DNA from 2 places in the Rhizobium fabae genome. Region 1 is predicted to be linked to the other one. Evidence: riboswitches for the same ligand, from Rfam matches in the RefSeq annotation. Region 1 holds a riboswitch; the other holds the start of a gene.
What was found. Region 1 has a riboswitch for FMN ahead of EFB14_RS25825 (DMT family transporter). Riboswitches for the same ligand answer to the same signal wherever they lie in the genome.

Region 1 (4,881 bases):
GGCAGGAACTCCTACTCTGCGAGAAGAAGGTGAAGCGGACGGGACGCATTGCCGGGCATGATTTCTGCACCGGCAACACCGTCAAGCCGATCGTCTACGGCGTCGTCGAGGCGGTTACCAAGTTCTGCAAGGATTATGGCTGGCAATTCGAGTTCCTGACGGTCGAATCGCACGCGCATTTTTCCTATTGCCTGAAGCGGCTCTGAACCGCTTCACTCCTTGCCGGAATATTGTTCGTCGCTCACCTGCTCCAACCAGTCTGCGACACTGCCATCCAGCGCTTCATGGATGGCGATATGCGTCATTGCCGTGTCCGGAGCAGCACCGTGCCAATGTTTTTCGCCCGGCGCGAACCAGATCGTGTCGCCGATCCTGATCTCGCGGATTTCCCCGCCCCAGCTCTGGGCGAGTCCCTTGCCTGATGTAACGATCAGCGTCTGGCCGAGCGGATGTGTGTGCCAGGCCGTGCGGGCGCCAGGCTCGAAGGTGACGGAGGTTGCCCTCACCCGAGCCGGCGCCGGCGCTTCCATCAGCGGGTCCTGGCGAACGGCGCCGGTGAAATAGTCGGCCGGCGCCTTCATCGAGGGGCGAGAGCCGGCGGGTGTGATCTCCATGATCTTTCCTTTTCCATCCATTGCGGTTGAAGCCTTGTAACGCGACGATATTTCATCGAGGCGACCGATCAAAGCCGGATCGTCAATTGCCGCGCAGTCGCCTGCCTGATAGTCCGGGGTCTTTCATCGCTAATGCGCACCGCATCGTGCTTGATTTATGCGACGCGTCGGCTCTTTGTTTTTGTGCATGTCGTCGCTGCACGCTTCCAGGCGACAAGCAGTAGGGAGGACTTTTCATGAAACACCATGCTTTCGGCCGCATGCCTTTCACCGTCACCAATGTCGGCTTCGGCGCCTGGCAGATCGGCGGATCCTGGGGCGATATCAGCGAGGTGGACGGACGCGCGGCGCTGAATGCCGCGCTCGATGCCGGCATGACCTTCATCGACACAGCCGACGTTTACGGCGACGGCCGCTCCGAAAAGATCATCGCCGACGTGTTGAAGGCGCGCGGCGGAGAACGCCCGATGGTCGCCACCAAGGCAGGCCGGCGCCTCAACCCGCATGTCGCCGAAGGCTATACCAAGGCCAATCTGGAAGGCTTCATTGACCGTAGCCTTGAGAATCTCGCCGTCGACAGCCTCGACCTCATGCAGTTGCACTGCCCGCCGCGTGAAGTGCTTTACCAGCCTGAAGTCTTCGAGAGACTGAACGAGCTGCAGAAGGCCGGCAAGATCAAGGGTTACGGCGTCAGCGTCGAAAAGGTCGAGGACGGATTGAAGGCGATCGAATATCCCGGCGTCGTTAGCATCCAGATCATCTACAACATCTTCCGCCAGCGCCCGGATCACCTGTTCTTCCAGGAAGCGCGCCGCAGGAACGTTGCGATCATCGCCCGCGTGCCGCTCGCAAGCGGCCTGCTCTCCGGCAAGATTACCCGCGACACCCAATTCGCCAATGATGACCATCGCAACTTCAACCGCCACGGCGAAGCCTTTGATGTCGGCGAGACCTTCGCGGGCGTTCCCTTCGACGTCGGCCTTCAGGCGGTCGAGGAAGTGCGCAAGCTCGTTCCGGCAGGGGCGACCATGGCCACCTTTGCGTTGCGCTGGATCCTGATGAGCGATGCCGTCACCGTCGTCATTCCCGGCGCCCGCAATGCCGAGCAGGCCAAGGCCAACGCCGCCGCTGCCGACCTCGCGCCGCTTTCGGCCGATGTCATGGCGGCAACGCGCGAGATCTACGAGCGGCTGATCGCCCCGCATGTGCATCAGCGCTGGTAGGCGTCGACACTCGAGAACAAATAGCCGAAACGCAGATGGCCGGGTTTTCGCCCGGCCATTTGCGTTTCATCGATTCTCGTCATCGTTCCACGCGCGCCGGACGCAAGTCCGGAGCGACATTTCAGAGGGCTTGCGTCAGGCTGCGTCCCTTTCCCGGCGCATCTCGTTCCTCATGATGAAGAGCGACGAGCCAAGAATGAGTGCTGCCCCCAGCCAAAGGTAGCCGGCCGGCGCATAGCCGAAGAACAGCCAGCCGGCGAGCACGTTCAGCGGCAGCTTCAGATCGTCGAACGGCTGCACATAGGCGGCATCGGCGCTGGCATAGGCAAGGGTCAGCAGATATTGCGCCACGACCGTCAGGAGGCCCGCCAGCAGGAAGAGCGCGAGCGCCGCACCCGTCGGCACCGCAAAGCCCGCGGCAAGCGCCAGACCGCCGTTGATTGGGGTCAGCAGCACCAGCAGCCAGACGGTAATCGTCTCCGGCTTCTCGATACCGGTCAGGCTCTTCGTGATGAGCGACGAGGCGCCCCAGAGCAGCGCTGAGAGAACAGGCAGCAATGCGGCCCAGGTGAAGCTGTCCGACCATGGCTGGAGGATGATCATCGCGCCGGCGAAGCCGACGGCCGTTGCCGCCCATCGCGCCGAACCGACACGTTCGCCGAGAAACAGTCGCGCGCCAAGGATGATGAAGAAGGGCGAGGTCATGACGAGTGCGATCGCCTGCCAGATCGGCACCGAGGCAAGGCCCGAAACCCAGGCCTCGACACCGAGCGCGGCAAAGACAACGCGCACGACATGCCGCCACGGATATTTGGTGCGCATTGCCGAAAGGCCGGCCTTGCGCAGGAAAGGCAAGGAAAAGAGGAAGGCGAAGGCATATTGCCAGAAAGCCGTAGAGGCCGAGGGAAAGGCGAGCTCCATGGTCAGCCACTGGGTGACGACGTTGAGGAGCGAGAAGGCCACGCCTCCAAGCACCATGAAAGCGGCGCCGGCAAAGGCGCGGGATTGCGAGACTGCAAGGGAATTCTGATTCATGTCTTCGATCCTGAACAGGGACTAACACAAATCAGGACGCATGAGCCAACGGCACGCAAACGCCGACAGTTCCCTGCCCGCACGCGGCCATGCTCATTCTCTTTCATCCGGACTATACCGTCGGCTCCGGAATTGCACCGGATCTGCTGACCCTTCCCTCGCCGAGGCTCCGGAAGGCGCTCGCGGGCTCGAGCCGCAGCCCTTACCGCCGGTGGGGACTTTCACCCCGCCCTGAGAACGGTTTCGTTCGTAGAACAAAGCGTTGCAGGGAGCAAACGAAAAGGGGTCCGGCGATGCCGAACCCCTCAAAAATCCTGCGCAACCGCTCTCGTGTACGGCTGGCGGACTATCTAATCAGCCGTTGACGGCATCCTTCAGGCCCTTGCCGGGCGTGAACTTCGGCACGTTACGTGCGGGAATGTCGACTTCAGCGCCGGTCGACGGGTTGCGGCCCTTCGTTGCGGCACGATGAGAAACAGTGAAGCTACCGAAACCCGCGAGGCGGATGTCGCCCTTGTTCTTGAGTTCAGCCTGTACAACGTCGAAAACCGCATCGACAGCGGAAGCCGCGTCAGACTTCGTCAGTCCAGCCTTTTCGGCTACTGCGGACACGAGTTCATTCTTGTTCATGTTTCCACCCCTTTCTAAATGGTATGAAACGACTCAATGTAAGCTAGGCGCCGAATAGGTTTCATCAGGCCCGCCGAAAACCCAAAAGCCCTGCAAATCAAGGAAAAGCAAGCGTCTCCATGACGTTTTCACAAAAAAGGCTGGCGTTTCCGCCAGCCTTTTCGCGTCTTTTGCGCCAATTGGGCATAAATGTGGCAAGCGCCACTCAATGCGCTATGGTTGCGCCTGTATCATCAAGGCCTTCGACCGATGCAATGACCGGTGTTTCCACCGTGCCGTCCCACTCGATCGGCTCCGGCCGGCGGATCAACGCATGCTTGATCACCTCGCCCATGCGGGATACCGGGATGATCTCCATGTTGTTCTTCACGTTGTCCGGAATCTCCGCCAAGTCCTTGGCGTTTTCCTCCGGAATCAGCACCTTCTTGATGCCGCCGCGAAGCGCTGCAAGCAGCTTTTCCTTGAGACCGCCGATCGGCAGCACGCGGCCGCGAAGGGTGATTTCACCGGTCATGGCCACATGCCTGCTCACCGGGATGCCGGTCATGATCGAGACGATGGCGGTCGCCATGGCGACGCCGGCCGAGGGACCATCCTTCGGCGTCGCGCCTTCCGGCAAGTGCACGTGGATGTCGCTCTTGTCGAAGCGCGGCGGCTCGATGCCGAAATCGACGGCGCGCGAGCGGACATAGGAGGCCGCTGCCGAGATCGATTCCTTCATCACGTCCTTCAGATTGCCGGTGACCGTCATGCGGCCCTTGCCCGGCATCATCACGCCTTCGATGGTCAGCAACTCGCCGCCGACTTCTGTCCAGGCAAGACCGGTCACGACACCGATCTGATCCTCGCCCTCGGCTTCGCCATGGCGGAAGCGCGGAACGCCCAGATAGTCGGCAATGTTGGCGGCCGTCACATGAACGGACTTCGTCTTGCCCTTGATGATCTCGGTCACCGCCTTGCGGGCGAGCTTCATCAATTCGCGTTCGAAGCTGCGGACACCGGCCTCGCGGGTGTACTGCTGGCTGATCGCCATCAGGGCGTCGTCGCTGACCGAAAACTCTTCCGGCTGCAACGCATGTTCCTTGATGGCCTTCGGCAGCAGATGCCGCTTGGCGATCTCGCGCTTTTCATCCTCGGTGTAGCCGGCGATACGGATGATCTCCATGCGGTCCATCAGGGGCGCCGGAATGTTCAGCGTATTCGCCGTCGTGATGAACATCACGTCCGAAAGGTCGTATTCGACTTCCAGGTAGTGGTCCATGAAGGTCGAGTTCTGCGCCGGATCGAGCACTTCGAGCAGAGCCGAAGACGGATCGCCGCGATAGTCCTGGCCGAGCTTGTCGATTTCGTCCAGCAGGAAGAGCGGGTTGGACTTCTTC
Region 2 (4,881 bases), on a different contig from region 1:
TGCTCGAGCCGACGAGGCGCGAGCTCGTTTAGTTCGTGGCGATCCCTGCTTCCTTTCGGCTCTTGCGCCCGCCGCCATCCCCCGCAGCTCCTGTCAACCCCACCGCCAAACAACCCTGTGGAAAACCGTTCATCACGGTGGAAAACAAAGAAAAAAACACTTTAAACTTGCGCGGATTTGATTCCATTATGCGCCTGTTGTCTCGTGTGATTGAGGGGTTGCGATGGGCACGACATACTGGCCGAAAGATCCGCTTGATGGAAATGACATGACGCTGCTGACGTCGATCCTTCGGCGATGGTGCACGCGTTACGGGATCGAATTCACTGCCGAAGAGAGCAAGCGGAAAGCCAGGGAACTCGTCGAATGGTTCGAGTTCGGCGTCAAGGATCCGGTCGAGCTCGAAGAGCTGATCGACGGCAAGTACTGGCTGGTCAGCCAGATCTGAACGCCCGCAGGCGCTCATGAAAAAGCCGGCGAACCATGGCGCCGGCTTCATCGATCTGTCTCTGAACGAGACCTTTAGTCGTCATCCCGCCAACGGCGTTCGCGATCCCAACGCCGCCCCTCGCGCCAGCCTGGACCATCCCAGTCGCGGCGATGATGCCGTTCCCAGCCCCCGCCCCAGCCCCAGCGCGGCGGACCGCCGTAGAAGACCACCGCCGGCGGGCGGCGCCAGTTCGGCCTGCACTCACCCCAGCCCGTCATGTGCCAGCCGCGGCCGCACTCATAGTCGGCCTTGACGATATTGCTCTGAACGTTGATTGACCCGACCGGCATCGCTTCAGCTGTGCCAATCGAGAGGCTGCCAGCGAGCAAGGCAGCCGCGATAGAAAGTGCCTTCATAACGAACTCCAATTCAATCCAGCCAGGCGCACCTTAGGGCTGCCAAATTGAACCGGGGATGAATTGCATGTTCATGTTTGCGGGCGAAAAAGCGCCTGTCCGGACCGCCGGGCGGCACGCCGCCCGGCTGCTTTTTTGCGCAATAACAGTCGGTTGCGGACGCGGTGACACCCTCGGAAAACCGTTCATTTCCTGCCGCCAAAGACATCCGGACCGGGATCGCGCCCGGCGGCGACCTCGGAAAGCCGCCCGAGATAATGCACCCAGCCTTCTGTATGGCCGGCGCATTGCTCAGCACTCGGCAGGCCGCTATGGGTGAGCCGCAGCAGCGTTCCGTCCGGCTGCTCGATCAGGTCGATTTCGACCAGGCTCGAGCCCGGCGGCACCACCTCGCTGCCGTCCCAGCCGAAGCTGTAGGCCAGGCGATGAACCGGCACCACCTCGCGAAACGAGCCGCGCGCGAAGCGGGCGCCGGTGACGTTGACAAGATAGAGCCCGCCCGGCTCAGGCTCGATCTGCGCCTCCGTTCCCATCCAGCGCAGGATTTTCTCCGGATCGGTCATCAGCGCAAACACCGCAGCAGGCGGCGCCGCGATATGCGCCTCGCGGCGCACGACAAAGGGGTCTTGCATCACATTCTCCCGTGGTTGCTGCTCTGCCTACTATGACGCGGCACGACATGCTTTTTCGACATGGATCTCCCCACGGGAAGCATTTAGGCGCAAGGAGACGCTCAGCAAGGGCGTGCACCCGCCTCGCCCTTCGAGGCCCCTGCGGGGCACCTCAGGATGAGGCTCTCGTGAGCGTCGGCGCAGCATCCTCCAACCGACCTCACCTGGGCGCGGCACCCTCCAACGCTCCTCATCCTGAGGTGCGTAGGCCGAAGGCCGGAGCCTCGAAGGACGCGCGCCAACATCACTTCTTGCATCCCTCAACACCATCTCCTCTCGCCGCCCACAAGGCATTTCCCACCTCTTGCCAGCCCGCCGCCCTGCCCCTATGTTCGCGCCGTTCTCAGGGCGGGGTGAAAGTCCCTACCGGCGGTATGCGATTTCGATTGCGAGCCCGCGAGCGCCTTCCTTGGAAGGGTCAGCAGATCAGGTGAGATGCCTGAGCCGACGGTCATAGTCCGGATGAAAGAGAACGCGCGTTCCTGCTGCCCTTACCGGCAGCCGGTGAACGCTCGTGATCGCCTTGGGTGACGTGTCTGTACGCCAAAGGAGATGACCATGACACCCACCCGCTATGCCTTCGTCAAAGCCGGCTGGCACGCCGATATCGTCGACCGTGCGCTCGAAGGTTTCCAACAGCTTGTTCCCGCTGAACAGATCGATGTGTTCGACGTTCCCGGCGCTTTCGAAATGCCGCTGCTGTCGCGCGATCTTGCGGCGAGCGGCCGCTACGGCGCCGTCATCGCCGCCGCCTTGGTCGTCGACGGCGGAATCTATCGCCACGACTTCGTCGCCCAGGCCGTCGTCGACGGGCTGATGCGCGCCGGCATGGATACGGGCGTGCCGGTGCTGTCGGTCTCGCTGACGCCGCATCACTATCAGGAAACCGAGCACCATCAGCAGATCTACCGCGCCCACTTCGTCGAGAAGGGCCGCGAGGCCGCCCGCGCGGCCCTGATGATCGGAAAGACGCGCGCCGCTCTTGCCGCTTGATGGCGACGCGACGGGAAGGCGGCGGGAACAGTTCCCGCCGTCTCGATCCCTCGCCCTGCCGGCCGCATCGGACAGAATAATTGATTCGACGCCCCCGCCGCGCTGTGGTCCACTCACCCTCGACATGTATCGCCATTCTTAATGCGTCCAACCCTCAAGGGAGCTGAAGATGAGCAATGCTATGCGCAGTGAAACCCCCATTGAAACCCCGAGAACGCGACCGGTCGACACCAAGCTCGAAGTGGTCGTCATCCCCGTTTCCGACGTCGACCGTGCCAAACGTTTTTACGACGGCCTGGGCTGGCGGCTCGACGCCGATTTCGCCAATGATGCCGATTTCCGGGTGATCCAGTTTACGCCGCCCGGCTCCGGCTGTGCGATCATCTTCGGGAAAAACATCACCGCCGCCGCCCCCGGCTCCGCCCAGGGCCTTTACCTCGTCGTCTCCGACATCGAGGCCGCCCGCCGCGATCTCATCGCCCGCGGTGTCGAGGTAAGCGACGTCTTCCACGACGCCGCAGGCGTCTATGCCGGCAAGGACGAGCCCTATCTCTTCGGACGGCTGCGCATCGTCGGCCGCGATCCCGACCACCGCAGCTACCGTTCCTTCGCCTCGTTCAAGGACCCTGACGGCAATGGCTGGCTGTTCCAGGAAGTCACCACCCGCCTGCCCGGCCGCATCGACGCCGACGAGACGGCCTTCTCGACCTCAAGCGACCTGGCCGCCGCCCTGCGCCGCGCCGCCACCGCCCACGGCGAACACGAGAAACGAAACGGCGGCAAACACGACGACAACTGGCCGGACTGGTACGCCGAATACATGGTCAGCGAACGCGCGGGCCGGGAGTTGCCATTGTAGGTGACGGCAGACGTAGAGAGCACTCGCCTCACCCTTCCTCAGGGTGAGGCCGTCGTGTGCCGTGGCCACCCCCCTCTGCCCTGCCGGGCATCTCCCCCACAGGTGGGGAGATTGGCTGGGCGCGCTGGCTTCCCCAAACAACTGGCCGTCACATGAACCGTAAATTCAGGGCGAGGCATTGCCTCCTGCCGATCTCCCCACCTGTGGGGGAGATGCCCGGCAGGGCAGAGGGGGGTGTCCCACGGCATACCCTCTCCTCTCGTCCCAAGACGCGCAGGCCCACCTGCAAACCACCAGCTCACCGTTCGAAAAAATCCCGCCATTGCTTCTCGCCAACCAGACAATCGGCCGCGGGCGCGGCCCCCGCCGTCTCCTGCACCGTCGCCGGCGGCGAAAGGCCGCTGATTTCAAGCACCAGCTTGCGGCGCACGGCGATCGCGAAATCCTCGATCTTGTGGACCGGCAGCACGAAGGCGCCGGGGCCGCCGATGACGCAATCGGCGTAATATTTGTCGAGACCATCGGGCGCATCGGAAGGCCGCAGCATGATGGCGAGGCCGTTGATGACCATGCCGGCTTCCACCGCCCTGTCGCGGGCAGGCGTCACGGGATTGCCTGAATTGTTCGGGCCGTCGCCGGAAACGTCGATCACCTCCCGCCTTCCCTGAAAGGGACCGGCGATGATCATGCTGGCGCCCTGAGCGATGGCGGTGGAGATCGAGGTGCGTCGCTGCGTGGCGACCGGCCGGGCCTCCAGCTTGTCGGCAAAGGCGAGCGCATCCGCTTCCGTCTCGATCACCTGCCAGTCGATCACCGAATCCTGGACGACGTAGCCCGCCCATTCGAAATAGCTGATGGCGATGCGGCCGGTGAGCCCGCCTTTGACCGCATCGATGAATTCCTTGTGCTTGAGCGCCTCGACATAACCCTGGCGCTGGATGCCGATCTCCTCGAAATCCATCGACCGCGAGGTATCGACGGCAAGCACCAACGCCACATCGACCTCGCTTCTCCCGATCTCAGCGACCGGGACGACGCCGGAAAGACCCATCAGCACCGCAAGTGTCGTCAGCATTGGCTATCCAATCCTTACGCCATTCCCAGGCGAGGAAACTGTAACACAGCTTGACCGGCACGGGACGCTGGGCCGCCTGCCGGGCTTCAATTTTCGGTGAAGTCGGGAGTGCCTGCGCCCCTTAGCGCCAATCCGGACGCCCTCAATGCAAAGGCAGCCACAAAGGGTTCTTCCACGCCTTCAGCGCGTCCAGAAAAACCTGCAGGCGCAACGGCAGGAATCGGCGGGTGGGATAGACGGCGTGCACGAAAATCTCCGGTGACGACCAGTCGGGCAGCAGGCGGATGAGCTCGCCTCTTTTGATCTCTTCTTCGCAATAGGTGGAAGGCAGCAGCCCGATGCCGTGGCCGCGATAGGTGAAGGCGCTGACCGCCTCGAAATCCCGGCTCGACACCGGCCCCGAGACACGCATGTCGATCGATTTGCGGCCGCTGACG

Region 2: it holds a riboswitch for FMN, as region 1 does, so the genes downstream of both, EFB14_RS00325 (6,7-dimethyl-8-ribityllumazine synthase) here and EFB14_RS25825 (DMT family transporter) in region 1, are expected to answer to the same signal.

What each region holds. Positions count from the first base shown of each region.
Region 1 covers NZ_ML133658.1:63,539-68,419, reverse strand. The annotation lists gene EFB14_RS25840 (class I SAM-dependent methyltransferase) at 1-206, shown strand, start outside; gene EFB14_RS25835 ((R)-mandelonitrile lyase) at 213-635, opposite strand; gene EFB14_RS25830 (aldo/keto reductase) at 851-1,837, shown strand; gene EFB14_RS25825 (DMT family transporter) at 1,973-2,881, opposite strand; FMN riboswitch at 2,964-3,115, opposite strand; gene hupB (DNA-binding protein HupB) at 3,227-3,502, opposite strand; gene lon (endopeptidase La) at 3,708-4,881, opposite strand, start outside.
Region 2 covers NZ_ML133645.1:57,738-62,618, forward strand. The annotation lists gene EFB14_RS00310 (hypothetical protein) at 224-448, shown strand; gene EFB14_RS00315 (GCG_CRPN prefix-to-repeats domain-containing protein) at 523-846, opposite strand; gene EFB14_RS00320 (SRPBCC family protein) at 1,032-1,478, opposite strand; FMN riboswitch at 1,853-1,995, shown strand; gene EFB14_RS00325 (6,7-dimethyl-8-ribityllumazine synthase) at 2,076-2,510, shown strand; gene EFB14_RS00330 (VOC family protein) at 2,680-3,369, shown strand; gene EFB14_RS00340 (DUF1194 domain-containing protein) at 3,668-4,444, opposite strand; gene EFB14_RS00345 (LysR family transcriptional regulator) at 4,587-4,881, opposite strand, start outside.